Regions from separate parts of the Planococcus alkaliphilus genome, predicted to be linked through region 1. Evidence: riboswitches for the same ligand, from Rfam matches in the RefSeq annotation. Region 1 holds a riboswitch; each other region holds the start of a gene.
What was found. A riboswitch is a leader RNA that binds a small molecule or an ion and turns the genes downstream of it on or off. The one in region 1 is predicted to bind S-adenosylmethionine.
Positions count from the first base shown of each region.

Region 2: linked by a shared signal. The riboswitch ahead of AC2EXB_RS17580 (cyclase family protein) and the one ahead of AC2EXB_RS13980 (aminotransferase class I/II-fold pyridoxal phosphate-dependent enzyme) in region 1 are both predicted to bind S-adenosylmethionine.
Region 3: linked by a shared signal. The riboswitch ahead of metK (methionine adenosyltransferase) and the one ahead of AC2EXB_RS13980 (aminotransferase class I/II-fold pyridoxal phosphate-dependent enzyme) in region 1 are both predicted to bind S-adenosylmethionine.

Region 1 is NZ_CM168060.1:2,614,463-2,625,104, reverse strand. Features, by position in the region: gene AC2EXB_RS13995 (YeiH family protein) at 1-384, shown strand, start outside; gene AC2EXB_RS13990 (hypothetical protein) at 528-857, shown strand; gene ystJ (NADP-dependent malic enzyme) at 1,040-2,281, shown strand; gene AC2EXB_RS13980 (aminotransferase class I/II-fold pyridoxal phosphate-dependent enzyme) at 2,388-3,563, opposite strand; SAM riboswitch class I at 3,668-3,773, opposite strand; gene AC2EXB_RS13975 (antibiotic biosynthesis monooxygenase family protein) at 3,982-4,287, shown strand; gene AC2EXB_RS13970 (hypothetical protein) at 4,284-4,655, shown strand; gene AC2EXB_RS13965 (cobalamin B12-binding domain-containing protein) at 4,660-5,313, shown strand; gene AC2EXB_RS13960 (STAS domain-containing protein) at 5,288-6,064, shown strand; gene AC2EXB_RS13955 (LLM class flavin-dependent oxidoreductase) at 6,355-7,362, shown strand; gene AC2EXB_RS13950 (hypothetical protein) at 7,426-7,593, opposite strand; gene AC2EXB_RS13945 (hypothetical protein) at 7,716-8,285, opposite strand; gene AC2EXB_RS13940 (hypothetical protein) at 8,379-9,266, opposite strand; gene AC2EXB_RS13935 (amino acid ABC transporter ATP-binding protein) at 9,415-10,137, opposite strand; gene AC2EXB_RS13930 (amino acid ABC transporter permease) at 10,130-10,642, opposite strand, start outside.
Region 2 is NZ_CM168060.1:3,371,420-3,382,061, forward strand. Features, by position in the region: gene AC2EXB_RS17515 (cysteine desulfurase family protein) at 1-1,111, shown strand, start outside; gene AC2EXB_RS17520 (HNH endonuclease domain-containing protein) at 1,234-2,220, opposite strand; gene AC2EXB_RS17525 (hypothetical protein) at 3,010-3,276, shown strand; gene AC2EXB_RS17530 (HU family DNA-binding protein) at 3,338-3,898, opposite strand; gene AC2EXB_RS17535 (hypothetical protein) at 4,047-4,406, shown strand; gene AC2EXB_RS17540 (FusB/FusC family EF-G-binding protein) at 4,442-5,128, opposite strand; gene AC2EXB_RS17545 (hypothetical protein) at 5,492-5,824, opposite strand; gene AC2EXB_RS17550 (helix-turn-helix domain-containing protein) at 6,004-6,225, opposite strand; gene AC2EXB_RS17555 (DUF2975 domain-containing protein) at 6,235-6,717, opposite strand; gene AC2EXB_RS17560 (hypothetical protein) at 6,832-7,170, shown strand; gene AC2EXB_RS17565 (hypothetical protein) at 7,122-7,328, shown strand; gene AC2EXB_RS17570 (hypothetical protein) at 7,395-7,628, opposite strand; gene AC2EXB_RS17575 (hypothetical protein) at 7,688-8,032, opposite strand; gene AC2EXB_RS17580 (cyclase family protein) at 8,168-8,914, opposite strand; SAM riboswitch class I at 9,010-9,111, opposite strand; gene AC2EXB_RS17585 (ABC transporter permease) at 9,183-10,388, opposite strand; gene AC2EXB_RS17590 (ABC transporter ATP-binding protein) at 10,381-10,642, opposite strand, start outside.
Region 3 is NZ_CM168060.1:1,272,782-1,283,423, forward strand. Features, by position in the region: gene menC (o-succinylbenzoate synthase) at 1-917, shown strand, start outside; gene AC2EXB_RS06635 (hypothetical protein) at 1,020-1,280, shown strand; gene AC2EXB_RS06640 (AAA family ATPase) at 1,313-2,041, shown strand; gene AC2EXB_RS06645 (YesK-like family protein) at 2,053-2,352, shown strand; gene AC2EXB_RS06650 (hypothetical protein) at 2,349-2,576, shown strand; gene AC2EXB_RS06655 (metal ABC transporter solute-binding protein, Zn/Mn family) at 2,610-3,623, opposite strand; gene yidD (membrane protein insertion efficiency factor YidD) at 3,713-3,943, opposite strand; gene AC2EXB_RS06665 (Dps family protein) at 4,053-4,499, shown strand; gene AC2EXB_RS06670 (NUDIX domain-containing protein) at 4,564-5,022, shown strand; gene AC2EXB_RS06675 (alpha/beta hydrolase family protein) at 5,003-5,785, shown strand; gene pckA (phosphoenolpyruvate carboxykinase (ATP)) at 6,219-7,811, opposite strand; SAM riboswitch class I at 8,050-8,163, shown strand; gene metK (methionine adenosyltransferase) at 8,364-9,560, shown strand; gene AC2EXB_RS06690 (gamma carbonic anhydrase) at 9,607-10,116, opposite strand; gene AC2EXB_RS06695 (alpha/beta hydrolase) at 10,220-10,642, shown strand, end outside.

The DNA of each region.
Region 1 (10,642 bases):
TCGTTCTTGTTCTACCGGAACAACAAAGAAAATGGACAGGCAGCCCAATTGCCGAAATGGTATAAATTATTCCCATTGTTTATTTTAGGATTTTTATTCTTGTCATTGTTGCGGACAATCGGTGATTCTACAATGGCTTCTTCCGGCTCGGCTTTTGGAATATGGGATCCGGGTACTTGGGAAAGTTTCTATAGTTTTTGGAGTTCGTTCGGTTCTACTTACATGCTCGGCCTAGCGATGGCAGCAGTAGGGCTTGGTACGAATTTGAAAGTATTTAAAGGAATGGGCATTAAGCCATTCTATATCGGATTTATCGCAGCCATTTCCGTCGGGATGGTCAGTTTACTGCTGATCTCACTATTTGGCGGATTGATTTCCGTGTAAATAATACAAAGGAGCCAGTGGCAAGTGCCACTGGCTTTTTCTATGGAGGAACAGCTTACTCCGATTGAGAATCTCCGGGTAAACGTTTTTTGAAGAAGGGCTAAGGGTATGGAATCACAAAGGACATAAGGAGAGTGGATGAAATGGAAGTTGTAGCGAAAAGGGATTTATTAAAAGACCAGTATGGCAATTATTATTTCGTTTCGTATGCGGGCAAAGACTCATTGACGCTTATAAATGCAGCCTTGTATTATGCATTTAAGGAAATTATGAGTGAAGAACTTGTGGAAAGAGTAAAAGCGCAATACCCCAATGACGTCGCTTGCGGAAAATATTTTGCCGATCTTGTAAAGACGCATATTGATAAAATCGAAAAAGGTGAAGTTCCCGGAAACATTTACGATATTGAGGAAGTAAAAGGCAAATTCGATTTGCATATGAAACCGATTTACGATGAATCGTTTCATTTATGAAAATCTTAACATGAAGCTAAAAAGCTCCTAATGGGGCTTTTTTGTTTGTGATCCAAAATACCGGAAAGAAAGCGTTTTCAATTTTTAAACTCTCAGTCAAAAGTCCGAATATTACGAAAAATACTTTCAATTTTCAGAAATCACTCTATAATGAACCATTATGTATTGAAGGGGATGAAGCGATGTCGAATCTGAGAAATGACTCTTTGCAATTGCATCTGCAGCATAAAGGGAAGTTGGAAGTCCGGTCAAAAGTGGCAGTAGAAAATGGACGCGATTTAAGCCTCGCTTATTCTCCAGGAGTGGCTGAACCGTGCAAGGAAATTGCGCAGGATCCGGCCAAAGTCTACGACTACACGATGAAAGGCAATACAGTCGCCGTTGTCACAGATGGCACTGCTGTACTCGGACTTGGAAATATTGGTCCGGGAGCTGCCTTGCCTGTCATGGAAGGAAAAGCTGTGCTTTTTAAAGAGTTTGCCGGAGTGGATGCTTTTCCGATTTGCCTTGGAACAACAGATGCCGAAACCATTATCCAGACGGTAAAATTATTGGAGCCTGGATTTGGTGGTGTGAATTTGGAGGATATCTCAGCACCGGCTTGCTTTATCGTGGAACAGCGCTTAAAAGAAGAGATGAATATTCCTGTATTCCATGACGATCAGCATGGAACCGCCATTGTTACTTTAGCTGGCTTGGTCAATGCGCTAAAATTGGTCGGCAAAGAAATTGCCGACACGAGAGTCGTTGTGAACGGAGCAGGCGCTGCGGGGATTGCTGTGGTCAAGCTTCTTCATAAATTCGGCTTTAACGACGTAATTATGTGCGACACAAAAGGTGCGATTTTCAAAGGCCGAGCTTATGGAATGAACCCGTTTAAAGAAGAAGTTGCAGAGATGACCAACTCCGAACGCAAGGCAGGTTTGCTCCATGAGGTCATTATTGGCGCGGATGTTTTTATCGGCGTTTCTGCAGAAGGTGCATTAACTGAAGAAATGGTGAGAACCATGGCGGAAGGTCCTATTATTTTTGCGATGGCAAATCCGAATCCTGAAATCTTGCCGCATGAGGCTAAGCGTGCAGGAGCCAAAGTAATCGGTACAGGACGGTCGGATTTTCCAAACCAAGTGAATAATGTATTAGCTTTCCCAGGCATATTCAGAGGGGCGTTAGATGTGCAAGCCAGTGAAATCAATGATGCGATGAAAATTGCAGCGGTTGAAGCCATTGCCGATTTGATTGAAGAAGATGAACTCCACGAGGATTATGTCATTCCTGCTCCTTTTGATCTGCGCGTGGCTACAGCAGTTGCCAAAGCGGTAGCGGCTGCCGCAATCGAAACAGGCGTTGCCAACTATGCTGCTTGCCCAAATCAGATTGATGAAACCGCGGAAAACTTAACCGCAGTGATTGTGAGAGAATAACAATATATATAGAAGAAAGCCGTTCATCTTTTGTAAAGGTGAACGGCTTTTTAGGTTGTGTAGAAGCATGAGAAAACTTGATGTCTGTCCGGGTTCGTATCTTGCTTTATTTAGTTAATACAGGTTGTAGGCTAGCTTCGCGTACTTTTTTTAATGCTTGTTCGAGATCTTCGAGCAAGTCATCAGCATATTCCAAACCAACGGACAATCGCAGCAAACCGTCGGTGATTCCTCGCTGCTCACGCTGTTCTTTTGGCATAGATGCATGAGACATGGTCGCTGGGTAGGAAAGAATTGTTTCAACTGCCCCGAGCGATACTGCGAAAACCGGAATTTGCAAGCTGTCGACGAAAATTTTGGCTGCGGCTTTATCGGCGAGGCGCAGGGACAGAACTGCACCTGCTCCACGTGCTTGGCGTTCATGTATCGGATTTCCCGGATGGAAACGGAAACCGGGGTAATATACTTCTTCTACTACGGGATGGCTATGCAAATAATCGGCAATAATTCGAGCTGATGCGGACGACTGTTTCATACGGGCACCAAGTGTTTTAATGCCTTGGATAAGTGAATAAGAATCTTGCGCCCCTAAAATCGAACCGAATGTGTTTTGGATAAAAGCGAGCCGGCTGCCGAGCTCTTCGTCTTTTGTCACAGCGAGTCCGGCAATGATGTCACTATGGCCGGAAAGGAATTTTGTAGCGCTATGCAAGACGATGTCTGCTCCAAGGTCAAGTGGGTTTTGATAAAGAGGCGTCATGAATGTATTATCGACAAAAGTTAAACAATCGTTCGCTTTTGCAAGTTTAGCTGCGATTTCAATATCTGTGATGTTCATCACCGGGTTAGAAGGTGTTTCAATATAGATGACTTTTGTATTTTCGCGGATGGCAGCGGCCATCTCACTGAGATCGGTCATATTGACGAATGTGTAGTCGATATTGAATTTATTCAGCACTTCTGTGACGAAACGATAAGTTCCGCCGTAGACATCTTCAGAAACGAGAACATGGTCTCCGGCAGATAAAAGCATGAAAGCAGAGGAGATCGCAGCCATGCCGGAAGAAAAGGCAAATCCACGGGTGCCGTTTTCGAGTTTCGCAATCGTTTCCTCTAATTTTTGACGCGTTGGATTGCCTGAACGGCTGTAGTCGAATGGTCCGAACTCATCGATATTGGGCTGATGATAAGTGGAAGACAAGTAAATAGGGACGTTGACTGCCCCTGTTTCTTTGTCTACGCCAGTTGAATGGATAAAACGAGTCTCTAAATGATTTGCCATCATGAAAACCTCCTATTAGTTGTAGAGAACGGTTCTGGTTAATGCATAGAAAAACGGGGCTTTCTTCAGCAAGAAGAAAGCCCCGTTTTATAGGGAACGCGTTCTTCTCATCTTTAAGGCATATGCCTTTTGGAATTAGCACCGTGGCCTTCGTCAGGCTGGTTGCTGAGACATCAAAGGGCCAAATCCCTCCATCTCTCTTGATAAGAAATAAATAATATGAAGTTATGGGTGGTGCGATGTCTTCAAGCTTAAACCATCTCACCAGAAACTGCAAGAGAAATTGTGAAAATATTCTTTTAAATGGAAAAAACGTTTTAAGATTTAAACGCTTTATAGGCAAATGGGCGATTTCTTTTAATTCGAAAGACGAAAGGTTATAATGGATATTAACACTTTATTTCAAAGGGGTAATCTGATGTATATTGTGACATCCACTGTTGTGGTGCCTGAAGAGAAGACTCAGGACCTCATTGATATTTATCGCAAACGTTCAAGACGAGTAGATAAAGCTCCTGGATTCCATTCTTTCCGGCTGATCCAGAATACAAAGAAACGCAATGAATTGACTGTCCACTTGGAATGGCATTCAAAAGAGGCCTACATGGAATGGGTAAGAAGCAATGAGTTCAAGGAAATCCATGATCTCGAAAAGCATTATCCGGACAAAGCGCTTGCCGGCATAGTGCCAAAAGTCCATCAGTATGAGGTGGTGGCAGAATGAAGCAAGATTTAAAGAAGCAAATTGCCAAAAGCATCGCGATTCAAATATATGAAGCATATCCAACCCTATGGGATCGTTTTGGAGAACACGGATTTGACCATACCGAAAAAGACAATATGCATCATCTCGACCATTTGGAGACGGCGTATGGTTTGAACGATAGACAGGTGTTTCTTGAATATACATTATGGCTGGAAAAGGTATTAACGAGCCGAAATATCGAGTCAGACTTGATCATAGATAATTTTGAAAGACTCATTGGATTATTGGATGCAGAAGTTGAACTGAAAGAAAGAGAATTTATGCAACAATGCCTTCAAGAGGCGATCGATTTGTTGAAAGGCAGCAATTTGAAGAAGGGAGGTTGATCAGATGATCCAACCAACCGAATTAGCCGAACTTTTTTTACAAGGCAACGACCGGGAAGCGCTGGTGCAAGTTCAGCAATTTCTCGACAGCCATAACCGGAAAAAACTTTTTGATCAGCTATTAACACCTGCCATGTACCATATCGGTGAGTTATGGGAAACGAATACCATTTCAGTGGCAGATGAACATCTTGCTACGGCGATTTGCGATTTTGTCGTTTCGATAATTGATAAGCGTGGAGAAGAAACGCATTCTTCAAAACGGAAAGTCATGGTATTAGGGCCTGAGGGTGAAGAACATTATATCGGATTGAAGATGGTCTCAAGCCTTTTCCGTGAAAACGACTGGGTTGTCCATTATTTGGGGCCGAATATGCCGCTTGACCATGCTATAGAAGCGGCCAATCGCTGGCAGCCAGACACCATCGCTTTATCAGCGGCGCTTGTCTATCGTCTGCCAACTTTAAAAGCTTATATCAAAAGTTTCAAAGAGCTGGCGCATGCTCCTGCAATCATCGTCGGTGGCCGAGCGGCTGCATTTGAAAGCAGCCGCATCCTGATTGATGAAGGCGCCATTTTAGTGAAGGACCTCGAGCAACTGGAACACTGGATTAAAACGGGAGAGGAGCCGGATGATGAATACAGAATATCAATATGATGCATTGCCGCTCCCGGCTTTTCGGTTAAACGAAAAGCTCTCCGTGGTCAATTGTTCCGACGAAGCTCGGCGTTTATTTGGCGAGATTTCGTCATTCTTAGAAATTGTGGATGAAGCGAGTGCAAACAAAGCAAAGAAGATGCTGGCTTCTGGAACGGTGGTCGAAAAATTTGAACTGAATGTGATCGCCCAGCCAAGCAATCTGATTTTGGCAGATGTTTTTGCAAAATGGGACAGCCAATTTAGCTTATCTGTAATACTTGTGCCTAAAGACGGTAAAATGGAGAGAGTCATCCAGCAGCTTGGCCAGCTCCGTTCCCGTCTAAATGAAACCGATTATGATTTATTTCTGGAAAAAGAACGGACTGCGGGCTTGTTGCAGCAAGTCCAAGAGTTATCCGCTCCTTGCATCCAATTGGATAGGGACCGGCTCTTAATACCGTTATTTGGGGAATTATCCAGAGAAAAAGTGGAAGCCGTCAGTTCCCGCTTGTTGGAAAATATTTATCAAGTAGATGCGGAAATGGTCATTCTGGACTTTACTGCAATGACTAAAATTACAAGTCAGGGATTGACCAGCTTAGAATCTCTTTTGCAGACAATCTCCGTGATGGGGACAGAAAGCATTATTTGCGGAGTGAAACCGATTCATGCTAAAAAGCTTCATCATCTTCAATCGCTATTGTCCGTAAAGTTTATTTCTTCTTTGCAGGAAGTAATTGCTTTGCGCCCAGAAACCAGCAAAAGCTGACTCGAAAAATCCCGAGTCGGCTTTTTTATGTGGCAGAAATTAGCGTGGGGATACGGGGGGACCTGAGCTTGTCGCGGCTGGCGAGCTGCCTGCGCTTTTCGTTGTCCAGTTTCCAGCGCCCAGCCCCTCGGGGTCTTAAGTCAGCCCACTGCGGAAATCAGGATTTCCTGCGTGTTCTGCCTTAAGCCTGTCGGGGCTAGATGGGCGCTTGCGCTTTTCTCGTCTGAGCTGATTGCATGCCTTTATTTGGCAAAATCGCTACAATATTAGTGACAAGGAGTGAAGATCAGATGAATCAAAAGAAATTTGAAAATGTTCCCTTATCCGTTTTGGATTTAGCGCCGATCAATGAAGGCAGCGAAACGGCTGAGTCTTTTGCAAATAGTGTAGAACTTGCCCAGCATGTAGAGAAATGGGGCTTTAACCGTTACTGGCTTGCTGAGCATCACAATATGCCAGGAATCGGCAGTTCTGCGACTTCTTTATTAATTGGCCATATTGCAGGCCATACGAATACGATCCGAGTGGGGTCAGGTGGGGTTATGCTGCCTAACCATGCACCGCTCGTCATTGCTGAACAGTTTGGAACGCTCGAGACGATTTATCCAGGACGGATCGATCTTGGATTGGGACGGGCGCCAGGGAGCGACCAGGCAACGGCTTATGCGCTCCGCCGAAATTTGCAGAGCAATGTGGATGAATTTCCGCAGTCTGTCGCTGAACTGCAGAATTATTTTTCCGATAACCCGGTTGGCCGCGTCAAGGCTTATCCAGGAATCGGCTTGAATATTCCTTTATGGCTATTGGGCTCAAGCGGCTATAGCGCCCAGCTTGCAGCAGTGAAAGGATTGCCTTTTTCGTTTGCCAGCCATTTTGCACCGGACTTTACGATGCAAGCCATGCAATTGTACCATCAGAATTTCAAACCATCGAAAGACTTGCAAGAGCCTTATGCAATGGTTGGGGTCAATGTGATCGCAGCCGATACTCAAGAACGGGCTGAGTGGTTAGCGACTTCAAGCCAAGCGCAAATGTTTGCTTTGATGCGCGGAATGCCAACAACTTTCATGCCGCCAATCGATAATTTGGAAGAGGAATGGACGGACCGTGAAATTGCGATTTTCCGTGAGAAATTGGATTCGGAATCGATGATTGTCGGGACACCGGATGTGGTTCGTGAAAAACTGCGCAGTTTCATCAATAAAACAAGAGCGAACGAAGTAATCATCAATTCGCAGATTTTCCACCAGAAAGATCGTCTGCGTTCTTATGAAATCGTTGCCGAATTAATGGAATGAGCAAAAAATGACCCTGAGAAAGCATGGCTTTCTCGGGGCCTTATTTTGTTCTAAGATAAAATTTTAGTGGAGCTCTTCCGCCTTCTTTGCGTCTCGCTTCACTTCTTCAGGTGCATCATCCTCAATAGCCGCATAATCCGGTCCGCCTTCGCCAATCATATTCAAAGCCGCATAATAATCTTCATCCAAGAGACGGGTAATTTCTTTTTGGTCCACTCGAGCGCGTTCCATGATGAAATAGCCTCCTTATGAATAAAATCGTTAGCTGAAGGATGATGGATGAATTATTCTCTCTCTGTTAATTATACTGAGTATTCTGTCTTATTGAAAGCGAATGAACTCGGATTTGACTCTTAGCGAGCAGAAAATCGTTTTGAAATACCGGCAATTAGGATTAAGGAAAAAAAGAGCAGGACCGCTACGATCATTCCAAGAGGCATGGCACTCAATTTACTTTTAATAAAATTAGGCATGGTTGTTGCAGGGGGAAGCATGTGTTGCGGACGCTTCTCATTTTTGTATAGATGCACAACCGTATTTCCTGAAAGAGCGGGTTCCCAGACACCTGCCTCTTTTTTTAGCCAAATTTCGATTTCGTCCGATTTGGCAATATCCATCCGGGCTCCGCCTTCCATCTCGAGCCAAGACGGAATATACGTATAATGCACTTCCACAGAGGAACTGGCATCTGCCTCTTCAAGGCCCTTAACGATCGAGGTGATCTGTAAAACCATCTTCCGTTCCTGATATGGGAAATTCGAGTCATCGATTTGTTCGAGCATCTCGTCTTCAATAACGGTGCCAATCAGATGGACTGGCGCTGCTTGTTTAATCGCTTCCACTTCATTTGGATCGGGTGCTGCGAGTGCAATTGCAGGAAAAGCGGCGAGCATGAAGAAAACGATTGTCCATATTTTGGCCATGAGATCCTCCCGTATTTTTAGAGTTAGACGCTTGAAGAGGACGATTGTTACAAAAAAAATCCGCAAAAGCGAAACTGCTTTTACGGATTCTAATCATTTACCTGAATTGATGTCAGCGTTCAGCATCATCGATTCAAAAAAGAGGGAAGGGGATTTTTCATTCCATTCTGCTGAAACCGTATCTGCTGTCCGATTTTCATTTAAATCATAGGCGAGCTCTGTGCGAAGATCGTCTGTTTGTTCGACTTTAACCAATGGTCCAGCAGGCGTCAGCCAATTCAGCTGCTGCTGCCGGTTTTCAGCGGCAAATTGAATCCATTCGTCTTCCGTTTCTTCGGATTCGAAAAATGGAGTTTGGGCCAACATAAACCACGTTTGCACTTGGTGTTTTGGCGGGAGCCAGAAGCTTTTTAGCAAACTGCCTTCCTCTATAGTGAGATCAGGAATTTCGTGGCGCAGTTCCTGGACTTTATTGCCGTTTCCTAGAGGGATTTGGCGCGATACGTATAAGTTCCCTTGCAATATCTCATTCTCAGAAAAAGAGATTGTGCCAAAAGGGTTGCGGGTCGGGTCATTGCCGTATACCGGATCCTCATCGCGTAGAATCGGTTCGTCATTCCATGATTTCACTTTAGCTTCCTTTAAACCGGCTGTGTTCAATGAAAGTGCATAAGGCATCCAACTGGTATTATCGATTTCTTCAAAAATGATTTTCACGCCATTTTCCAAAGTACGCTCGACAAGAGTATAAGTACCAATCGGAAGCCCCAGCAACGTGATTTCATGTTCAGAAATAAGATCTTCATCTTCTTGTACAGACTCTGCATCTGCTAGGGTGAAAAACGTCGGCTTTTCCACCATTAATTTCATTTCTCCTAGCGAATAAACTTCTGTTTCGTTTTTCAGGAACATCATGCCGGTAAATAGGATCAGCGCCATGAAAAAGAAAACAGCTATTGAGAGTATAATCTTTCGAATCAACATTTCCACCTCTATTATTTCAAACTGCTTTGATTATATCATGAGGGCAGGTAAATAAACGGAGGAGATATGAGCATCGGATGAACAAGTGCTGGTTCATAAGGAAGTTGTGCGTAAATAGAAAAAAGCGCCGCTTTAGGCGCTTTTTTTATAAAACTTTCTCCAAAAAATCTCTCGCACGTTCTGTTTTCGGGCTGTTGAAAAATTCAATTGGCTGGCCGTCTTCGACCAATACGCCGTGGTCGAGGAAGATGACACGGTCTGCTACTTCGCGGGCAAAGCCCATTTCGTGCGTGACGACGGCCATTGTCATGCCGGATTTTGCCAAGTCCTTCATGACTTCGAGCACTTCTTTCACCATTTCGGGATCGAGAGCTGAAGTCGGTTCATCGAAAAGCATGAGTTCCGGTTCCATTGCTAAAGCCCGTGCAATGGCAACACGCTGTTTTTGCCCACCAGACAAGCTGCTTGGATAGGCTTTTTCTTTATCCGACAAGCCGACGCGTTTTAGCAATGTCCGCGCCTTTTCTTCGGCCAACGCTTTTTTCTCGCCTTTGACTTTCATCGGGGCATACGTCAAATTCTCCAAAACCGTCAGATGAGGGAAGAGGTGGAAATGCTGGAACACCATGCCAATTTGCTGGCGAATTTTCTGGATGTCTTTTTTGGGACCGGACAAGTCCTGTCCATTTACGATAACTGAGCCCGAAGTGGGTGTCTCCAACAAATTCAAGCATCTCAGGAAAGTTGATTTTCCTGAGCCGGAAGGGCCGATGATCGAGACCACTTCGCCTTTTTTGATTTCGGTGGAAATATCCTTCAGGACTTCGTTGTTTCCAAACTTTTTATACAGCTTTTCTACTTTAATCACTTAGTTTCAACCTCCGTTCGAACAATCTTCCAAGAACCGTCAATCCCATGACCAGACACCAGTAGATCAAACCGACGAACAATAGCGGTTCGAAGTTGCGGAATAGGTCGGAGCCGACGACTTGTGCGCGGCGCATCAAATCAAGATAACCGATGGTTGAAACGATGGCTGATTCTTTCGTTAGAGTGATAAATTCATTCATCAAAGCAGGAAGGATGTTTTTCAATGCCTGCGGCAAAATAATGTCTTTCATCATTGCGCGATAAGGGATGCCTAGAGCTTGTGCCGCTTCCATCTGCCCTTTATCCACAGCTTGTATGCCAGCCCGGATGATTTCTGAAATGTAGGCGGAAGAGTTTAATCCGAATGCTAGGATCGCAGAAAGGAAAGGCGAGATGTCATAGCCGGTTAGTTGCGGGATAGAATAATAAATAATCATCAATTGCAAAATCAGGGGAGTGCCGCGGAAAATCGATGTATAGGCATCAGCGAACCAACGCAGGGG
Region 2 (10,642 bases), 760 kb from region 1:
CTTAGACAATAGTGCTACTACACAAGTTGATCCCGAAGTTTTTGAAGCTATGCTGCCATTTTTAAAAGAAGAATTCGGTAATCCTTCCAGTAAGTACTATCCGCAAGCTGTCAATTCTAATAAAGCTGTGGAATCAGCTCGACAACAAGTAGCGGATTTACTAGGCGCCTCTTCAAAAGAAATTATTTTCACTAGTGGTTCAACGGAAGGAAACAATATGATTATCAAAGGCGTAGCTGACTACTATTCCGATAAAGGGAACCATATCATTACTACAGCAACTGAGCATCCTTCTGTTTTAGAAACTTGTCGATATTTAGAAACCAAAGGATTTGAAGTAACTTATCTTCCTGTTGATCAATATGGAAGAATTGATCTAGAAGAATTTAAGACATCCGTTAAAGACTCCACTATTTTAGTTACTGTTATTTGGGGTAACAATGAATTGGGTTCACTGAATAATATTAAGGAAATCTCTGATTACTGCTTAGTTCAGGATGTGTTCTTCCATACTGATGCTACACAAGTAATTGGAAAAGTAGATATTAATTTGGAAGACTATCCTGGGGTCAGCTTTCTTTCTTGTTCTTCTCATAAATTTCACGGTCCAAAAGGTGTTGGCTGTGTTTACATTAAAAAAGATCAGTATGATATGCTAATTCCTCTGACTCCTCTTTATCACGGGGGCGGTCAAGAAAACAATATTCGAAGCGGAACTTTAGCTGTCCCAGGGATTGTCGGTATTGGAAAAGCAGCCGAATTAGCTAAAGAAAGAATGCCAGAGAATATTGAGCGATTAAAAGAAAATGAGGATTATCTTACCAAGATATTAAAAGAAAAGTTTGCAGCAGTAATTGTTTTTAACAATGATGTTTCTAATAAAATTCCCGGTATATTAAATGTTCAATTCAAAGGTATTAATAATGAGCTACTGCTTAAACAGCTTGCACCAGTGATTGCTGCTTCGACTGGTTCGGCTTGTAGTTCGAGTAAGCCTTCCCATGTGCTGCAGGCTATAGGGCTTACATTGGAACAGATTAGATCTACTGTAAGATTTTCGATGTCTCCTCAGCTTATTAAGGAAGATTTGGATGTTTTTAAAGAGTTATGAAGTTACAGATGAGAACGTTACAAATGCCCCCAGATGAGATCACTACTTTAGTGTTAACCATCTGGGGGCATTTCATTCATCAACAATATCATTCTCCTTTATCTCTAAGAACTTCTTATCTTTCAAAAAGGAGTCCATCCTTTTTCAAACCCATTTATTTCAGCATATTCGTATAGTTTTTTAAATAACTGGAAATTATATTTCTCCATTTCGTATTTCACATGAACGTCTCCTGTTTGTAGAAAAATCTGATTGCGCTGGTGAAGCTTCTCAAGGTATTTTTCAGCTGGTAGCTTACTTCCTTTCTTTGAATTTAAAGATTGAGAAGTAAGAACAAAATTCCAAAGATCATCTGTATGCACAAAACTCCATGGCACAAAATGATCTACCGCAATAGATCTAGTTGTCGTAGTTAGTTCTTTTTCTGTATAAAAACATTTATTTCCAGCATTCTTTAATATCATATGCTGATACTGTTGTAAGGATTCACGTTTAGTTATATTTTCAATTTCTTCTAATACGATTCCTCTAGAAATATAAGGGTTTTTATCATGAAGAAATTTAGCTAATTCATAATTTATAAGTTTAAATATAGTAGTTTGATGCTTAAGTAGAAATTCTAAACTTGATTGTGTTAAAGTGATGTTCTTTTCTTTTTTTGAAAAACTATATATTATTCTATTGGTATCTTCGAACAAGGCCCCCACAACGTACCTGTTAATTATTTTATTCTCAACTTTTTTTATAATTCCTTGCTGTTGATTCTCATTAATAGACTCAAAAGATAATCCTTCAGGAATGTTAAAAACTATTTGTGATCCCTTTAATTCTTTTTCAATTTGTGCATTATTCCCTTGAGAATAGCCATTACGAACTACTAAATTCCAATATAACTTTGCAAAGGATTGTGCAATTTGAGTAAAGGAAATTTCGAGATTGCAGTTTGTTTTATATATGTTCTCTAATATCGCCCTTAATAAGGCGAACTTATATGTAGTAGTTTTCATAGACTTTGATGAGAGGGTTTTAACTATAACAGTCCAAAGTTGATCTTCTGTAACCGTTTCATAAGTTACACTACCTTCGTTTAATTTCCAGCCTTCAGCCACAACTCTCCTCTTTTCTATCAGCTTTTTTAAATTAGTCTTTTACATCTATTAAAGAACTCATTTTTAAATATTCTATTTTATCTCCCTTATATTCAAAATTTTTACAACTGTAAAGAAGAAGCTTAATGATTTCTACTGCAACTTGAATTAACTCTATAATATCTGCTAACTTTTTCAACGCCGCTTTTTACTTGCATTATAGTATTCTTCCAATTCTTCGTAATTTTTTTCTTCAATTCGATATTCTTCTTCAGATAACATGCACATAGAGAATTCTTTTCCGGTGCTTTTAATTATTTTCCGTATGTTATCTCTTATTAATTTTTTATATTGCATCCTGTCTACTTTCCCTTACAAATTTCTTACTTTGCTTCAAAACATTTGATTTCTCACGTAAATTTCAAGATTTTCAATCCTCTTTATACACAAATACTTTTACTGTCGTCTGTGATGACTCTTCCTAGTACATGGATGCTTCCTCAATTTTCTACTTATTCACATATAATGATTATATCTGTTTGATTACATTTAATTGGAATTACATTATAATTGTATCTAAATCTATTTATAATCTTCACGTTTTTAAGAGGGGATAGCTACCCCTATGTGAAAGGGGTAATTAACATGACCGATAAACAAAGTTCGATGAATGTGAACAAGCATGTATTGACGCAAGATCTTCGCTTAAGGCAAGTCTCGAATACCGCTGTGTTTTTATGAGAAGGGCTTTTTGTACTTTCGCCCTCTGCTCAAAATCAGCATAATTGGTTTGACTTAAGCAAATCATCCGTGGATCGCTATCAAGAAAGAACATGCAAAGGATTTCTTGTTCTCTGCTTTTTCGACAAATTGCTCGTTGCCGATCTTGACCGCTTTATTCGTGAAATGATGCCTGCCGATCAATATGTGATCAACAGCTCCGGCCGGCCGCATTGGAAATTCCGCGTCAAAGTATCAGGTGGCACTCATTACATTTTCAACCACCAAAATAGCAGCAAGCCTTATCCGGTTCGAGAGTTCTCAGTGAAACAGCTGCAAGATTTGATCAATAAGTAATCTAGTTGCAAGAAAAAGCGCTTCAGCTATATAAACTGAAGCGCTTTGAATTTTTTAGTTCTTATAAATACTTCCGGTAATTCCCTCTCAAAAACACTTCATCAATCTGGCTCGTGAACACTTTCGTATTCAAGATCTTCTTCCCGATCAACCGGCTCGCAATCATTTCCGCTTCTGGATATTTCATGCCGAGCGCCTCTGCGATTGCTTTTACTTCTACGAGCTTGCCTTCTTTTGCATCGTCGCCCGCTTCTTTCGCTTTCCGGCTTTCTTCGAAGACATACGTGAGGACGCTTGCCTCTTCCTCGTTGAGTTTTCCGGTTGAGACAAATTTTTCAATGAAGCTTTTTTCGTTAAGAATGTCTTTCAGTACTTTCGCTGCTTTGAATTGCGGCGCTTTGGATGCGGCGATGGTGATGGGTTCGCCGGTCTGCGGATTGCGGCCTTTCCGCTCTTTTTTCTCGGCCAGCTGGAACGTGCCGAAGTCGTTGATCTTCACTTCATCGCCTTTTGCTAATGCTTCAGTGATGTGGGAAGTGATTTTGTTAAGAACTTTCGCTGCCTCGTCTTTTGAGATTTTGCTCCTATGTGAAATGGCTTGGACCAGCTCTTTTTTATTCATCTGGATTTCCTCCTATGTGAGAAGGCGCATCTTGCCTTCGTTTCGATTATCTTCTATTATACATTTTCCAGCCACTTGTTTGGCTGTTTGGATTTCTCCTTGTAGAATAACAGAAAGACCTATTCTGAATGATCGGAGGTTTTACTGGATGGAGTCGACTCCCCCTGCCCAACAAACCGAATCGATTCAATCTTTCGAGTCCACCATCCGCAAATGCGAAACGGCTTTGGTGCAGATGAGCGCGAAGGGATCGAATACCATGTTGCTGGAAAAGCGGCTGAACGCTTTGAAGATTGGTTTAGCGATTCTTGAAAACGTTTGGCATGGAGCGCCTTTCGACTGCAGTGGGGATGAACTGGTGGAAACCCGGCACGTCCTTTCCGGTCTGCTCCCTTCTGTCAAAACGCTTTACGCCAAATCGAAAGATGGCAGTCCGCAGAAAACATTATTGGAACGGCGGATCCGCTCACTCGAGCTGGCAATCCGAGCGATTGATGAATTCATGTAAAAAACGGCTCTCCTGGAAAGCCGTTTTTCATTTTTCTATTTCTGAAGGCGCTCTGCGAATTCGTGCAGGCGCTCCAATGTATTGATGTTGCTGTTGCAGACGTCGTTGTCTTGGCAGATGTAATTGCCGCGTTTGACGAAATTGTCCTGGCCGGAACTTTTCGTTTTGGCCGTGAACATGCCGACTTCGCTGTGGCGGTTGCAGATCGAGCAGATGCCTTTTTTGGCGCTGCGGTTGAAGCTGCCATGGATCGCCTCGAAGCGGCCGTCTTTTTCATAGATCATGTACATGAGCGTCGAGCTCTCGATCCAGCTGAGGTACGAGCGCTTCTTGAAATCGACGGTGTCGAGTTTCGGCCCTTTCAGCTTTTTCGCTTTCGGGAACAGTTTTTTCAAGCCCTGGTCGGTCACGCTTTTGAACGGGATGACGTAAGGGGAGAGTTGTTCCAAAAAGGCTTCCGCCTCCGCTTTTTCCTTAATCGAAGCGAGCGGATTCAGGACCGCTTTCTGTTCGGCATCAAGCGATGGAAACAGCTTGAAGACTTTCTCATGCGCTAGATGGCGAAGGACGTTCAGCACTTCGGCGTCGTTGCCCGTTGCCTGTCCGTTCACGAGAATCTGCGTCTGGTCCTTGATGAAATTATATTGGTCGTTCCGGATGAACGGTTCCGGACGGTTGTCGTTTGTTCCGATTTTATCGTTGTTTTCTTTTACGTGTATCATTCGAGCCACTCCTTATGGGTTGTTGGATAAATGCTATAAGGAAGCCGTGTATAGGTCATGACACATCTGCAGGCGAATTAGTCCGTACTTCTTGCCCCACGCAAAGATTCGCCATTCCGTATACCAGGCTTTGCATGAGTTTTTGCTGACGCTGACAATCGATTCATTGCCATCTGATATCACATCCCTTCGAAAACAGGGATTTCTCCCTCATAGCCCTATCATACTTGAATCAGACAACGTTCTCCAAATAAAAAACTTTCAGGAGCTTATTCAGCTTGGCCACAAAAGCTTTTATTGAACAGAAAAAGAGCCAGGAACTTGTCCAGGCTCTCCGTATCCAATGAAATGTTTAAACTGTCTTTACTGTTCGTTTCCAGGCGCTTTTTGGAGCAAGTAAAGATTGTCTTCACCATCCTTTACAATGATGAAATCCATGCTTTTTTTAACAGCGTAAATGACCGCCCCTTCTTCAAAGAAATTGGATTGAAAATTATCCGGAGAGACATTTGGAGGGACTTCCTTCAATACATTGCCGATGGGCCGGTCCACTTCGTAATCTTCCAGCTTTTCCTCCGTCCCATTGTATTCAATCCCGTTGACCACGACAATCTGGGCAAATGAGCCTTTGCCCGTTCCCTGATCGCAGCCTGCCATCAGCATAAGAGTCCACAAAAGCATGAACAGTTTTTTCATTTCAGCTCACTCCTCCGGGATTCAAATTTCAATAATCTTCCTTACTCGCAGTTTACCTGATTATTGGATATAAAAGAATCACGTTGTTTAGGGAATCCAAAAAACAGCCAGCAAATCCGAGTGAATTTGCTGGCTGTTCCATTTGTATTATTAATTTTTTGGGGAAGAGCACTTGATACTCAAATTTTGCTGTCTTCGTCTTCCCGGTACTCCAGCACATCGCCCGGCTGGCAGTCCAGCGCTTTGCAGATGGCGTCGAGCGTGGACAGGCGCACCGCTTTCGCTTTGCCGTTTTTCAGGATCGACAGGTTGGCCATCGTGATGCCCACCCGTTCCGACAGTTCGGTCACACTCATTTTCCGCTTGGCCAGCATCACGTCAATATTGATAATAATCGCCATAGTTGCACCTCACACAGTTAAATCGTTTTCAGATTTTATATCGATGGCATTTTGCAGCAGCTTTTGGAGCACCGCAGCAAAAACCGCAATGACAATCGCTCCGAAAGTGATGATCATCCCCAAGCCCCCAAGGCCCGGTGCATCATCTATCTGCGCCGTATACAGGATAATCGGCAAGTTCAAGATGAACAGCACGGTAATCGTCAGTGCACAGTATTTGATGTTCTTCAGCGCTTTTACCGACCGTTCCGAAAAAGCGATGCCTTTATCAATATACCCCAGAAGCTTCAGCGTTTGGTAGAGCGCTGCGAAATAAGCGATGGCTGAACCGTATAAAGCAAGCATAAAGACGTATTGCAGGAACGCCCATTTCGGCAGGATCTCACCGACAAAACCGGTCATCGGCGGCACGACGAAAATAGAGATGGCCAAAGCCGGCAGCGCCATCAGGACTATGACCAGCTTCAAAAAGATTGTTTCCCGTTTCATCAAAAACACCTCACTCGTTTGTTATTACATTGAACTTAGCATATTATTTATCGTAAATCAATAAATAAATGTTGATTAGCGTTTTATTCCCCTCTCATTTCATGCGGAAACTTTTTAGTGGATAAAGCAGTCCCGTTTATTAATAGAAGAAAAGAACTGAGATGCACGATGAAACGATGGATGATTTTAAGCCTGCTGCTGGTTGCTTTGTCCGGCTGCATCGGGGAAAATTACGATTTTACGCCGCCTGGCATCACCCTTTCCGGGAGCGCTCCTGTCGAATGGGACGAACTTGCAGAAGCGGATGTCGATTGGCTGGGACCGGAAAATAAACGGATTGATACAGAAGTGGAAGACTTTTTGGCGTTTGCGGACGAGCAGCCCGAAATGCGTTTGTGGCGGGCGAAATGGTTGACCTGCTCTTTGAACACGGAGATTTTGATTTTCAAAGTTTAAGTGTCCGTTTGTGGCATGGCGGCGAAGAAACAGCGGTTGAAGTCGAAGATCTGGCATTTACTTTGCCCAGCACAACGGGTGATTACTTGATCGAAGTCAACCTTCTGGCTGACCGCGGAAGTGCGCAATATGCCGGGAAACTGTCGGTTTACGACTAACACCAACAAGAAACGCCTGACAGCAATGTGTCAGGCGTTTTCATACAAATTTTATTTTCACTCGAATCACTCTTCCGGGAAATCCAAAATCTTGATCGTCTTGAATCCCAGGATAATTTTAAAGTTAAGGCCCCAGTTGGCGGTGACGATTTCCAGGTCGGCATCTGTGACGGAAAACTGGAGGACGATGTCGTTCTCGTAGTCAATGACGACATAGGCATTGGCGTTTGAAAAAATCTTATAGGATTTGTGTGCAATGAATGTCCAGCCGTGCTTTAAGCCGTGGCTCTTGTTTCCCATCCCGTCACCCCTTTTCGTTTGTTATGGAATATGGAAACATTTTTTGTCCAGCTAAAAAATCAAACTGAAATCGCAGCTGTTTTATATGCATCATCAATCAATGCAAAGATATAGGCAGAATTCATGGATTTTGCAGCTACTTCTTTACTGATTCCTTTCGCTCCATTTTTTCGGATTTCATAGTAATCGAAGATCGATTCAAAATCACCGAAAGTAATACGTCTTTCATTTTTCAGGCTTACGCTCGGCAAATTTGTTTTAGCATTAGCAACCACAATATATTCATCATTTCTTGATACAGAAAACCATTTAGGTATTCGTTTATTTTGCGGCGTTGTAGGGATTTCAAATGACCTGCTGTTTGCCTTCGTTAAAATGTACTGCCAAGTCTCACTCGGATTCATCTATGAAACCCCTCCTCTATTTCAGCATAATCTTATTATAATTGAAAATATTAGAAGATGTAAGAGCGCTTTCATTTGTCTGGATTCAAAAACAGACAGCATGGATACACTGTCTGTTGTCAAAGATTCTATTTCTTACGGCAAGATTGCAAACGAACGCATTGGAAAGCCGGAAGCCTTGTCCGCTTTCGGGACGATGTTGAAAATTACGGCCCCTTTTGCCGGCAGCTGATCGAGATTTGCAAGCAGCTCGACTTGATAGGTGTCTTGGTCGAGTACATAATACTCGCCGAGGAGCGCGCCGTTTCTGCGGTAGTCGATGGCAGAATCGGTGTCGAACGTTTCATGGCCGACTGCCCGTACGCCCCGTTCTTCAAAAAGGAATTTCAATGCGTTAACGGACCAGCCGGGTGCATGGCTATTGCCTTCTTCGTCTTTATTGTCGAAGGCTTCCTTGTCCGGCCAGCGTTTGCTCCAATCCGTGCGCAGCGCGACGAACGTGTCAGCTTCGATTTTGCCGTGTACGGCTTCGAACGCTTCAATGCCGTCAACCCCTAACGTAAAGTCAGGGTCTGCTTCCGCTTCTTTTGACTTGTCGATGACAACGAGCGGAAGAACAAGTTCCTTCAGCCCCAGTTCGTGAAGATAGCGGGCATCGCGGACAAAATGGATCGGTGCATCGAGATGGGTTCCGTATTGCCCGGGAAATGTGAAGCGCTGGGCAAAGAAGCCGTCGTCGTGGTTGAACAAAGTATCGAATTTCGCATCTTCAAATGCCGAGAAATGCGGCGAGTCGGGACCGAATGCATGAGTCAAGTCGACCCAAGTCTTCTGTTTCAGTAAGTTGATGGCTTCGATTGTTTCGAGTGTTTTGATGGGCATGGTAAATTCCTCCTTGGGGTTTGTGGATAGAGGGCAACTAAAAACCCTCTTCCTGGATTAAGAAGAGGGTTTGGCAGATGAAGGTCAAAGTTCTCTTCTTATCTTCAAGCTTGAACGCTTTTGGAATTAGCACAGTACTTTGCAGTCTGTTGCTGAGGCTTCAAAGGGCCAAATCCCTCCACCTCTCTTGATAAGAAAGTTATATTCAATTAGTTATCCATAATCCTACAATCGGCCAAGTGAAAAGTCAATCTATTTTGAATTCTTTTTAAGCGCGAATCCATTTCCAGATTTCGCCCGGTGTTGCGTTCTTGCCGTACATGAGAATTCCGGTCTTGAAGACTTTTCCTGCAAGCTTCATGAAGACCCAGACACTGATGGCAAGAATGGCGACAGCGATGCCGATTTCCACCCATGGCCATTCTTCAAGAAGCGATAGGCGCAAGATCAAGACTCCCGGTGATGTAAACGGGATGTAGCTTCCGAGCTGTGCCCAGAATCCGCTCGGGTCGCTGAATACAGGACCGATGAACAGGAACGGACTGAACGGCAGCATCATGACAAGCCCCTGGAAGTTTCCGGCGGTCGAGATGTCGGCCATTGTGGCGCCGATACCGACGAACAGTGCCGCATACAAGAGGTAGCCGAGCACCGCAATCAGCAGCAAGACGGCCAGTTCCGGCACGAGCAAGTATTCCATGATCGGCATATCGATTTTCCACAGCAGCACCGGCAGGATGATCGCGACATAGACGATCAGCTGGATGATGCCGAGGACGAAATAGCCGATGATCTTGCCTTGCATCAAATCAGCCGGCGTCAAAGACGACAGGATGATTTCGGCGATTTTATCTTTCTTCTCCTGCGACGCGCTTTGGAAGATCGCCATTCCCGTGAAGACGATCGACAGCATGACAACAGCGGCGAAAGCGCCAGGAATGATGCGTTCGAGCATCCCTTCGCTGAACAGTCCGCCTTCGTCCGCTTCAACAGAAGCGTCTTCAAAGACGATGCCCTGCGCGACCATTCCCGCTTCTTCCGGCGTCAATCCAAGCTGTTCGATCTGCATCATCTGCAGCGGTCCGCTCAGCACTTGGACTTCCTCCATGAATCCCGAATCGGTCTCTTCGTTTGTATAGACCGTGACTTTGCCGTTTTCAACCGACTGTTCATTGATGAAGACGTATGCGGCGTCTTCTACTTCAAGCGCAGCTTCCGCTTCCTGTTCGGCGATTTGCGTTTCTTCCAGCTGCCATTCGGTCGAGGCTGCAGCAGCTTCCAATTGTTCGTAGACCCCAAGCTCGTCGTTGACGTAGACTTTCGTTGCGGCCGGTTCGTCGTCTGAACGAAACAGGTCCGGCAGCAAGAAGAAGGCCAGGAAAATAATCGGTGTCAGGAACAAGCCAATGATAAACGATTTGCTTTTCATATTGCGTTTGATTTCCCATTTGGCGACTTTCATCGTGTTACGCATGTGCTTCACCCGCTTCCTTCAAAAGATTCTTGTCAGTGGCGATGTCGATGAAGATTTCGTGCAGCGAGATGCGGTCGATCGACAGTTCCTGGATGTCCAGTTCCGCCGGCAGATTCTTCAGCCAGACGGCCGGCTGCACATTCCGCGACAGATACAGCACCGCGATTTCCCCGTTCTGTTCCACCCGTTCCACTTCCGGCAACCCTTCAAGCAGGCTCCGGCTGTTCACGCCGTTGATTGTGCATTTGAAGTTG
Region 3 (10,642 bases), 1.3 Mb from region 1:
GCGTGGCCTTCTCGACGCCTTGGTATACGGAAGAAACAATAACCGGTTGCCGATTTGTAATGGAAAATGTACTTATCCCTCTCTTAAACGGTGAAACGCTCGATGGTCCCGAAGAAGTCACGGGGCGATTTAGCCAGGTGAAAGGCAATCGCATGGCAAAAGCGGCAATTGAAATGGCGGTGTGGGACCTTTTTGCGAAGAAGAAAGAGTCGCCGCTTTGGCAAATGGTCGGCGGCAGCGGAGAAGCAGTCGAGGCAGGTGTCGTTGTGGCTGCAGATGAAGCTGAAATTGCTGGCCGTGTAGAAGCGGCAGTTGCTAAAGGGTATAGCCGCATCAAAATAAAAATTAATCCTGCAACAAATAAGGAATTGCTGAAAAACATCGTTTCAAGCTATCCCGACACCCTGTTTTTTGCAGATGCGAATGGCGCGTTCGATGAAACAAATTTCAATCAGCTTAAACAGTTCGACTCGATCGGACTTGCGTTGATTGAACAGCCTTTTGGGGAACAAGAGTGGCAGCTGCATGCACGAGCTAAACTAGAAATGAAGACAGCCATCTGTTTGGACGAAAGCATCAAGAGTTTTGAAGATGTGGAACGGATGATTTTTGAACAGGCTGGAGATATTATCGTCTTGAAAATGGGCAGACTTGGCGGCTGGAGCGAAACATTGCGCATCGTGGAGATATGCCAGAAGCATTCGATTGGAATGTGGGTCGGCGGCATGATCGAGTTCGGTGTATCGAAAGCTCACAACTTAGCCTTGGCATCTCTTCCTGGTATCACTTTGCCGGGCGATTTTTCGGATTCGGGGCATTTCTGGGAACGGGACATCATCGTTCCTGAAATAAAAGTCGCGGATGGGAACATTGAACTGAGCAAAAAGCATGGCATTGGCTATGATATACAATTGTAAAAGAAAGTTTGGGTTGATGAGTCAATCCAAGCTTTTTCTTTTTAGAATGGAACTAATCCCTTTTTGATGCGTATATACATATAACAGAAAGGGGCCAGAGAGATGAGTTTTTGGAAGATGTTTTTCGCAATGTTAATCACCCGATTAGTTGCGGACCTTACTTATTTGAGGCTGGCTTTTTTTGAATATGACTTGAATTTATTTGTCGGTGAATATTCCTTCGTCTCATTATTGAAGTTTATTATCGAGTTGGGCCTATTCGGTGTGCTGTTTATCGGAACCTACTATTTGTTGGACTTTACCCCGAAAAGACGCATGCGCACCAGATATGAAGCTGCCGAAAGGGAACGGAGCCGAAATTAAATAAATCATAGACCGATAAGGAAGTGGAAAAAATGTTCCTAAAAAGAATCACGCTGCTGAAAGAAGAAGTGGAAGATACGTCGCAGTATCCTTTTACGATTCCATCGATCAAAGAACTCGAGCAATTGGAACTAACAAGTCCAATCACTTTTTTTGTTGGAGAGAACGGTTCCGGCAAATCTACATTGCTGGAAGCCATTGCTGATAAATGCGATTTCAATACGGCAGGGGGAGGCCGCAATAATACATATGATGTCCACGCTTCCCAGTCGGTGCTGGGGGATTATATCCGCTTATCTTGGCTGCCGAAGATAGGGAATGGCTTTTTTATGCGCGCTGAATCTTTTTATCATTTTGCAACGCATATCGATGAAATGGCTAAAGAAGAAATGATTCCTTACCGGGCATATGGCGGGAAATCTTTGCACGAACAGTCCCACGGAGAATCGTTTCTATCTTTATTCTTAAACCGTTTCAGCGGTGAAGCGATTTATCTGCTGGATGAGCCGGAGGCGGCGCTTTCACCGCAGCGGCAGTTGATGTTTTTAAGGATTCTGCATGAATTGACGCAAGATGAAGAATGCCAATTCATCATCGCTACCCATTCGCCGATCTTGCTCGGGTTCCCTGGAGCTCAGATTCTCAGTTTCGACCATGGTTCGATACGAGAAGTACAATACGAAGAAACGGATCATTACCGAATTACCAAATCATTCTTGGACCACCGGGAGCGGTTTTTAAAAGAGATAATGGAGGACTAGGAGGTGCGTAGATGGAAGGGTATGGATTTCTCCTATTTCTTGTTCTTGCTATAGCAATAGTGTTAGCTCTGTCAGGTATAGGTTTGAAAAAAATCCTGCCGCCTGAAAAAGCGGTTCAAACGATTGCTATGAGTTTTGCCTCTTTGTTGTTGGCAAGTATTGCAGTAGTCATTATCAGTCTATTTATTGGCGGCTGGGAAGGGATGGGCTATGGCATCCTCGGAATATGTGCCTTGATTGGCACGGTTGTGGGCAGTTTCATGTATGCTGGCTTATCTTATTTTATCGATAGGAGGAAATCAAAAAAATGAAAAAGTATTTGGTCTTTATCGTCACCTTTATTTTGTTGCTTACTGTGGCGCAAATCGGTTCAGGATTGATACTTACTTCACTATATGTTCCGGATATTGCAGGTGCCGCTCAAACAGGGAATGAGCCGGCAGTTTTTGGATTGCCGCCGCTAGTTTCATTCGCTGGAATGGTATTGACGGCGACACTCGCATTCGGCATTACACAAAAACTCATTAAAACATAGGAAAAGAAGGACTCCATTTGGAATCCTTCTTTTTTATTGCAAGGCTGTCTTTAATGTTTCGAGATTCTTCTCCATCAAGGTGAAATAAGTTTCTTCGTCGTCAATGTTTTCTTGGGTGAGGACGCCGAGATTGTTCATTTCAAGCGCTTCTGCACCGACTTCTTTCTGAATCACTTCGGTTAGATTCGATGAAACGTTCTGCTCGAAAATGATGTGTTTGATGTTTTTCTCTTTTGCTAAATCCACAATTTCCGTGAGTTCTTTCTGGGATGGTTCGTCTTGGCTGTTCAAACCGGCGATAGCGACTTGCTCCAACCCGTAAGGCTCAGCCATATAGCCGAATGCTGCATGGGAAACGAAGAAGGTTTTATTGTCCGCTTGCTGTGCCAGTTCGGCAAATGAGCGGTCCAATTCTTCCAGCTCGATTAACAATTCAGCATAATTGCTTTCAAAGATTTCCGAGTTTTCCGGATCCGCCTCTGCTAAGGAATCTTTGATGGATTCCGCTAATTTCTGGCTAAGCACAGGGGAGATCCAGACATGGGGATCAGTTGAGCCATGGTCATGGCCCTCGTGAGACTCTTCATCGTGGGCTTCTTCATCATGCGCTTCTTCATCGTGAGACTCGTCATCATGAGCATCGCCTTCATGATGTTCTTCATGGCTAGTCGCTGCCACCAATTCCTCATCAGTGATCGCATCAGCGGTTGCAACAAACTCGACGTTTTCATTCTTCAGCGTTTTTTGTGCACTGTCGATAAATCCTTCAAGGCCAAGCCCGACGTAAAACATCAAATCCGCTTCAGCAAGTGCAATCATGTCTTGCTGGGTCGGTTCAAAACTATGTTCATTGGATCCTGCCGGATAGATGGACTCAACAGTAACGGCTTCGCCGCCAATCCGTTCTGTAAAGTAAGTGAGCGGATAGACGGTCGTATAGACATGGAGCTTCGCGTCGTCTTCCGGTTCAGATGTTGTACCGGTTGTCGAGTCGCCGCAAGCAGCGAGTAGTAGAATAAGGATCAGTAACGGAATAAGTTTCTTCATAAATTTCCTCCAAAATGTAACGGTTACGTTTTATTTACTTAGAGAATATTACACGATGCAATTTCAAAACACAAGAAAAACCACCAAAATTATTTTTTTGGTGGCCATTCTTCTGGAACAAAATCGATTCCGCCTTTATTGAAAGGGTGGCAGCTCAAGATACGGCGTACAGCCAGATAGCCGCCTTTTATCGCTCCATGCTTTTCGACAGCTTCGATTCCGTAATGCGAGCAGGTCGGATAGAAGCGGCAGCTGGGTGGCGACAACGGGGAAATGAAACGCTGATAAAAGCGGAAAATTTTAATAAGGATCGTTTTCATCGTGAAGTCATCTTCTTTCAAGAGAAAGTTTCTTTATGTTTATTGTAGGCAGGTTAGAGGTATAAATAAAGTATAAGAGCTTATCAAATACAAATGGAGAGTGATTTTAATGTCAGCAGAATTAAACCACGAATTAAACGTACAAGTTGCAACTTGGTCAGTAGCCTATACGAAATTACATAATTTCCACTGGTATGTAAAAGGGCCGTCATTCTTTACGCTGCACGTGAAATTTGAAGAATTATACAATGAAGCGACGCTTCATATGGATGAAATTGCAGAACGGCTGCTTGCACTGGGCGGAAAGCCGGTGGCTACGATGAAAGAACAGCTGGAGCTTTCAGTCGTTGAAGAAGCGACAAGCAAAGAAACTGCAGAAGAAATGGTTGATACTGTAGTGAGCGACTATGATAAAATCATGGTTTCCTTGAAAAAAGGAATGGAACTTGCTGCTGCAGACGGCGATGATATGACGGAAGATATGTTAAACGCGATCCACCAGAACTTAGAGAAGCATTCTTGGATGCTTTCTGCATTCTTAGGCGAAAAGAAGTAAAATAGAAGGACTCGGCGTACACTTTAACGAGTGTACGCTTTTTTGATGGCAGTGAGGTGAAAAGATGATTTATACCGATTTGAACGGCTTTCGCTGTGAACTTTCCTTTGTTTCCGGCTCTTTCGATGTTCCGAGCCGTCATGTCTTAGTTATTGCAAAGTATGAGGGGAAGTGGCTGATGACGGACCATCCAAAGCGTGGAATCGAATTTCCGGGCGGCAAGGTAGAGGCTGGCGAAAGTTTAAAGGCAGCGGCAGCTAGGGAAGTATATGAAGAAACAGGCGGCGTAGCTGCGAAACTGGAATGGTTTGCAGAATATGTCGTTTACGGCCAGCCTTCTTTCTGCAAAACGGTTTTTATTGCCGAAGTGGACCGGATCGATTCCGTGAAATTGATGGAAACAAAAGGCGCTGTATTGAAAGAAGGATTAGAAGTAACAGAAGATTTCAGTTTCCTTATGAAAGACCAGGGAATGCTGAAAATCATGGAGAAGGTGAAAGAACTTGGAAAATGGGAAAATTGAATCGGCGAAACTTTACCCTTCGCCTAATCCACGGGTAAAGTTGACGGAAATTGTCTATTGGTCTGAAGGCCTTAAAGTGAAAGGGCTGCTCGCTGAGCCGAAAAAAGGAAAAAGTACGAGTGGTATCCTCTATTTAAGAGGAGGCATTCAATCGATCGGGATGGTACGCCCTGCACGCATTGCGCAATTTGCCGCTTACGGATTTACGGTTTTTGCACCTTACTACAGAGGGAACCGCGGCGGGGAAGGACGCGATGAATTCGCGGGGGCAGACCGCTGGGATGCTGTCCATGCAGTGGAAGTGCTCAAGCAGAAATGTTCAGGGCCAGTCCACCTGCTGGCATTTTCACGCGGTGGCATCATGGCACTTTGGACAGCGGTCTTGCGTGATGATATTGCGTCAGTCGTAACATGGGCCGGAGTGACGGATACAGTGCTGACGTATAAAGAACGCCCTGATATGCGGCGCATGATGAAGCGCTTGTATGGCGGCACTCCAAACGCCGCTTTGACTGCCTTCGAAGAGCGGAATCCGCTGCTGCGGATCGAGGAAGCACATATGCCATTCTTAATTATTCATGGCTTGCAAGATGAGAATGTCTTTCCTGCGCAGGCGTATTTATTAGAAGAGGCATTGAAGATGAATGAACAAGCGCATGAAACCTGGTATTTCCTGGAATACACGCATTTCTTCCCGCCGGCAGCGAACCGGAAAGTGGCGAAAGCGCTGACTGTCTGGATGAAAGAGCAGGAAAAAAGTTGACCGATTGGAACCAGGAAATAAAAAAGAAGCTCTCCATATTAACTGGAGAGCTTCTTTCCAGTGTGTTGAAAAAGATAGAAACTAAAATAAGTTTCATTCAGGAATCCGATATTCCACAAAACAGCTGCGCTTTCCAGCGGGCTCACGCCCAATCCTCCTCGTTCGCGGTGCTCCCTGCGGTGTATCGGTCGACTCGCTAAGCCGCAGGAGTCTCCGCTGTTTTGCTCCATATCTCTAGAAAGTTCTCTAGCACCGGCGCGGCTTCGGACTGGGCGAAGCAATAAGACGAGTGGTCTTCTCGGCTTATTGTGGGAGCCTTGTCCATAGCGCCGAAGTGCGGTTTATAGAAGCAGATGCTCCAATTCAACCAGTTTCTCGACAAACGGAAAGAAGCTCTCCATATTAACTGGAGAGCTTCTTTCCGTTTGTTTGCTTATGACAGTGGAGCCGGTCCGCCAAGTTGGCTGATGGCTGGATCTACTGTACCGAACTTTTTGAAGTTGTCTTGGAATTTAGATGAAAGTTCTTTAGCTTTTTGATCGTATGCGTCTTTATCTGTCCATGCATTGCGTGGATTCAAGACTTCAGTAGGCACGCCCGGAATTTCTTTTGGAATTTCCAAGCCAAAGATTGCTTCTTTTTCTGTCTCGATATTGTGCAATTCGCCTTTCATCGCAGCGCGCACCATTGTACGGGTATAAGAAAGTTTCATACGGCTTCCGACACCGTATTCGCCGCCAGTCCAGCCTGTGTTTACCAAGAAGACTTCCACACCATGTTCGTCGATTTTCTCGCCCAGCATTTCTGCATACACAGTTGCGTGAAGCGGAAGGAACGGTGAACCGAAGCAAGTTGAGAAAGTGGCTTCAGGTGCTGTGATACCGCGTTCTGTGCCCGCAAGTTTAGATGTATAGCCGCTTAAAAAGTGGTACATCGCTTGTTCTTTTGACAGTTTGCTGATTGGAGGCAAGACGCCAAATGCATCAGCCGTCAAGAACACGATAGTTTTAGGGTGTCCGCCTACAGACGGGTCTACAATATTATCGATTGCTTGAATCGGATAAGCTGCTCGTGTATTCTCAGTTAGGGAACCATTGTCATAATCAGGGATGCGCGTTTCCGGATCTACAACAACATTTTCAAGAACCGATCCGAAACGAATAGCGTCATAAATCTGCGGTTCGTTTTCACGCGATAAATTGATGGTCTTCGCATAGCAGCCGCCTTCGATATTGAAAACGCCGTTATCCGACCAGCCGTGCTCGTCGTCGCCGATCAATTTGCGGTCGCCGTCTGCTGACAAGGTCGTTTTCCCTGTACCGGACAATCCGAAGAACAAGGTTACATCCCCATCTTTGCCGACGTTCGCTGAACAGTGCATCGGAAGAATCCCTTTTTCCGGCAAGATGTGGTTCATGATGGAGAAAATCGATTTCTTCATTTCGCCGGCGTATTCTGTTCCGCCGATCAAGATGATTTTCTTTTCCATCGATACAATGATGAAGGTTTCAGAATCTGTGCCATCAATAGCCGGATCTGCATGGAAGGTAGGCGCATAGACAACCGTAAATTCTGCTTCATGCGCTGCCAGCTCTTCTTTTGTCGGACGAATGAATAATTGATGCGCAAACAGGTTATGCCATGCATACTCATTGATGGTTTGAATCGCCAGGCGTGACTCATGGTCAGCTCCAGCAAAGCCTTTAAATACATATAGAGCATCTTTTTGCTTCAAGTGATCGATCACTTTTGCATAAAGGTTCTCGAAAATTTCCGAAGAAATCGGGCGGTTGACATTGCCCCAATCTATTTTGTCTCTCGAAATTGCCTCATCAACGATGTATTTATCTTTTGGCGAGCGGCCTGTATATTTGCCGGTTTCGGCTGCTACAGCGCCTTCTCGAGTTAATACCGCTTCCCCACGGGATGTTGCAGCTTCCACTAATTGTGGAACAGATAATTGAACGTGCACGTTTTGGCCATTTAAAAGATCCTTTAGGTCGTTTTTGATATTCACTGGATTCATTTATATGTACCTTCCTTTTCGGTTATTCCCATTGCGAATGGGGAGGATGTATATTCGAAGATTAGTATAACACATTGTGTTAAATAGTCTATACTAATAACAAAGGGAATCGAAAAAAACGTAAATAATGTGCTTTTTGGAGGCCAATAAAACCATTATATCTTTTATTGAAAGAGTTGGTCATTAAAAACGTTGACATCGCTAAGCACATTCCGTATGATGAAAAATTGAACGGATACTCTTATTCCGAGCTGGTGGAGGGGGCAGGCCCTATGAAACCCGGCAACCTGCTGCGAATATGCAGAGAAGGTGCCAAACCTGAAGCAAGGCACAAGGCCTTGGACGATAAGAGTGAAAGGTGCTACTGATGATTTCTCCTTTCCTCATGTATATGATGGAAGGGATTTTTTTATGAAATTTTGCCCTTAATCCTCGTGTACAAGAGCCACAACGGCTTAAAGTTCAATCCCTTTTGGGAACGGACTTGACATGGGAAACGAGTACCGTATCAATTTCGAGAGCAATCTCGCAGGATCTAAGGAGGAACACATTTTGACAAACCGTCGATTATTCACGTCAGAATCAGTAACAGAAGGACATCCGGATAAAATTTGCGATCAGATCTCAGACGCAATTTTGGATGCGATTTTAGCAGAAGACCCAAATGCACGCGTTGCATGCGAAACAACCGTAACTACAGGACTAGTTTTAGTAGCCGGTGAAATCACGACTTCTACGTATGTGGATATTCCGAAAGTAGTTCGTGAAACTGTTCGCGAAATTGGCTATACCCGTGCAAAATACGGTTTCGATTCTGAAACAAGTGCCGTTTTGACAGCGATTGATGAACAATCACCGGATATTGCTGCCGGAGTCAACGTAGCGCTTGAATCGCGTGAAGGCCAAATGACAGATAAAGAACTAGATGATATCGGAGCAGGAGACCAAGGTCTGATGTTTGGATACGCAACTAACGAAACAGAAGAATTCATGCCGCTTCCGATTGCCTTAGCGCATAAATTGGCGCGCCGCCTTGCAGAAGTGCGGAAAGAAGAAATTCTTCCATACTTGCGCCCGGATGGCAAAACGCAAGTGACAATCGAATACGATGAAAACAATAAACCATTGCGTGTGGACACAATCGTTATTTCGACTCAGCATCATCCAGAAGTGCCGCTTGAGCAAATCCAGCGCAATATTAAAGAATATGTCATCAACGAAGTGGTTCCTGCACACTTGATCGATGCAGAAACAAAATACTTCATCAATCCAACTGGTCGCTTTGTAATCGGTGGGCCACAAGGGGATGCGGGCCTTACTGGACGCAAAATCATCGTAGATACTTACGGTGGATATGCGCGCCACGGCGGCGGTGCTTTCTCAGGGAAAGACGCAACAAAAGTGGACCGTTCTGCAGCTTATGCAGCTCGCTACGTAGCGAAAAACATCGTAGCAGCGGGCCTTGCTGAACGTTGCGAAGTACAGCTAGCTTACGCAATCGGCGTAGCTCACCCGGTATCAATTGCAGTCGATACGTTTGGAACAGGCACTGTAGAAGAAAACAAATTGATCGAGCTTGTACGCGGAAACTTTGATCTGCGTCCAGCAGGGATCATCAAAATGTTGGATCTTCGCCGTCCAATCTACAAACAAACGGCAGCATATGGCCATTTCGGCCGCACGGATATTGATCTTCCGTGGGAGCGCACGGACAAAGCAGCAGCTTTGAAAGAGCAATCCGCTCAATAGAAACACATAAAAAGACGGCTGAGCAAATTTGCTCAGCCGTCTTTATTTATTGAAGCGATTTGTAGTATGCTCGTTTTTCAGCGTATTCCCGGACAATGCGCTGCATGTCTTCGATGTCTTCTTTGCGCAGCTCGCGCACCACTTTTGCGGGCCGTCCAAATGCCAGCATGCCAGGAGGGATGACTTTGCCTTGCGGAACGAGACTGCCGGCTCCGATGAATGCTCCTTCTCCGACTTCGGCCCCATCTAAGATGATGGAGCCCATTCCGATTAACGCACCTTTGCGAATTTTGCAGCTATGCAAGGTCACTTGATGGCCGATAGTGACTTCGTCTTCCAAAATCAGCGGGTTCCCTGGGCTTTGATGAAGCATGCATAGGTCTTGGATATTGGTTTTCTTGCCGATAATGGTAGGTGCGACATCGCCGCGGATGACGGTGTTGAACCAGACCGAAGAATCTTCACCGATAACGACATCGCCGGTAATCGTAGTATGGTCAGCGATAAAAGCTGAGGGGTGAATGGATGGGTGTTTGTCTTTGAATGGGTAAATCATGGAAAACCTCCAGTAAAAAAGATAAGATAATACTAATCCTATCAAAATAAGCGTAAAGGTCAAATGGCGTTGCAGCCTGCGCAAGAGAAAGAGGTGGCTTGAAATGTGGAAATGGGAATCCATCGGACCGGCAAAAGCTGTAGTTGTCCTCATTCATAGTGCATATGAACATCATCTTCGATATTCTTGGCAAATCGATCATTGGCGTGGCGCCAATTTCCATGTCATCATGGGAGATTTGCCTGGGCATGGCGAAAATGCGGAAAAAGATACGGCGCATCGGGAACCGTTTGAAGACTACGAGAAATCCATAAAGACAGCGGTTAAAGTCGCGATGGAAAACGAATTGCCGGTATTTATCGTGGCTCACGGCTTAGGGGCGACTCTTGCGATGAGTGTGCTTTCCAAAAATAGAATGGATATCGCCGGAGTTGTTTTCACTTCGCCTTGGCTGCAATTGATCAAGACACCTTCTAAATTTTCGAATGCTTTGACCGGCTTTCATAAAGTGACTTCCCGAGTAAAG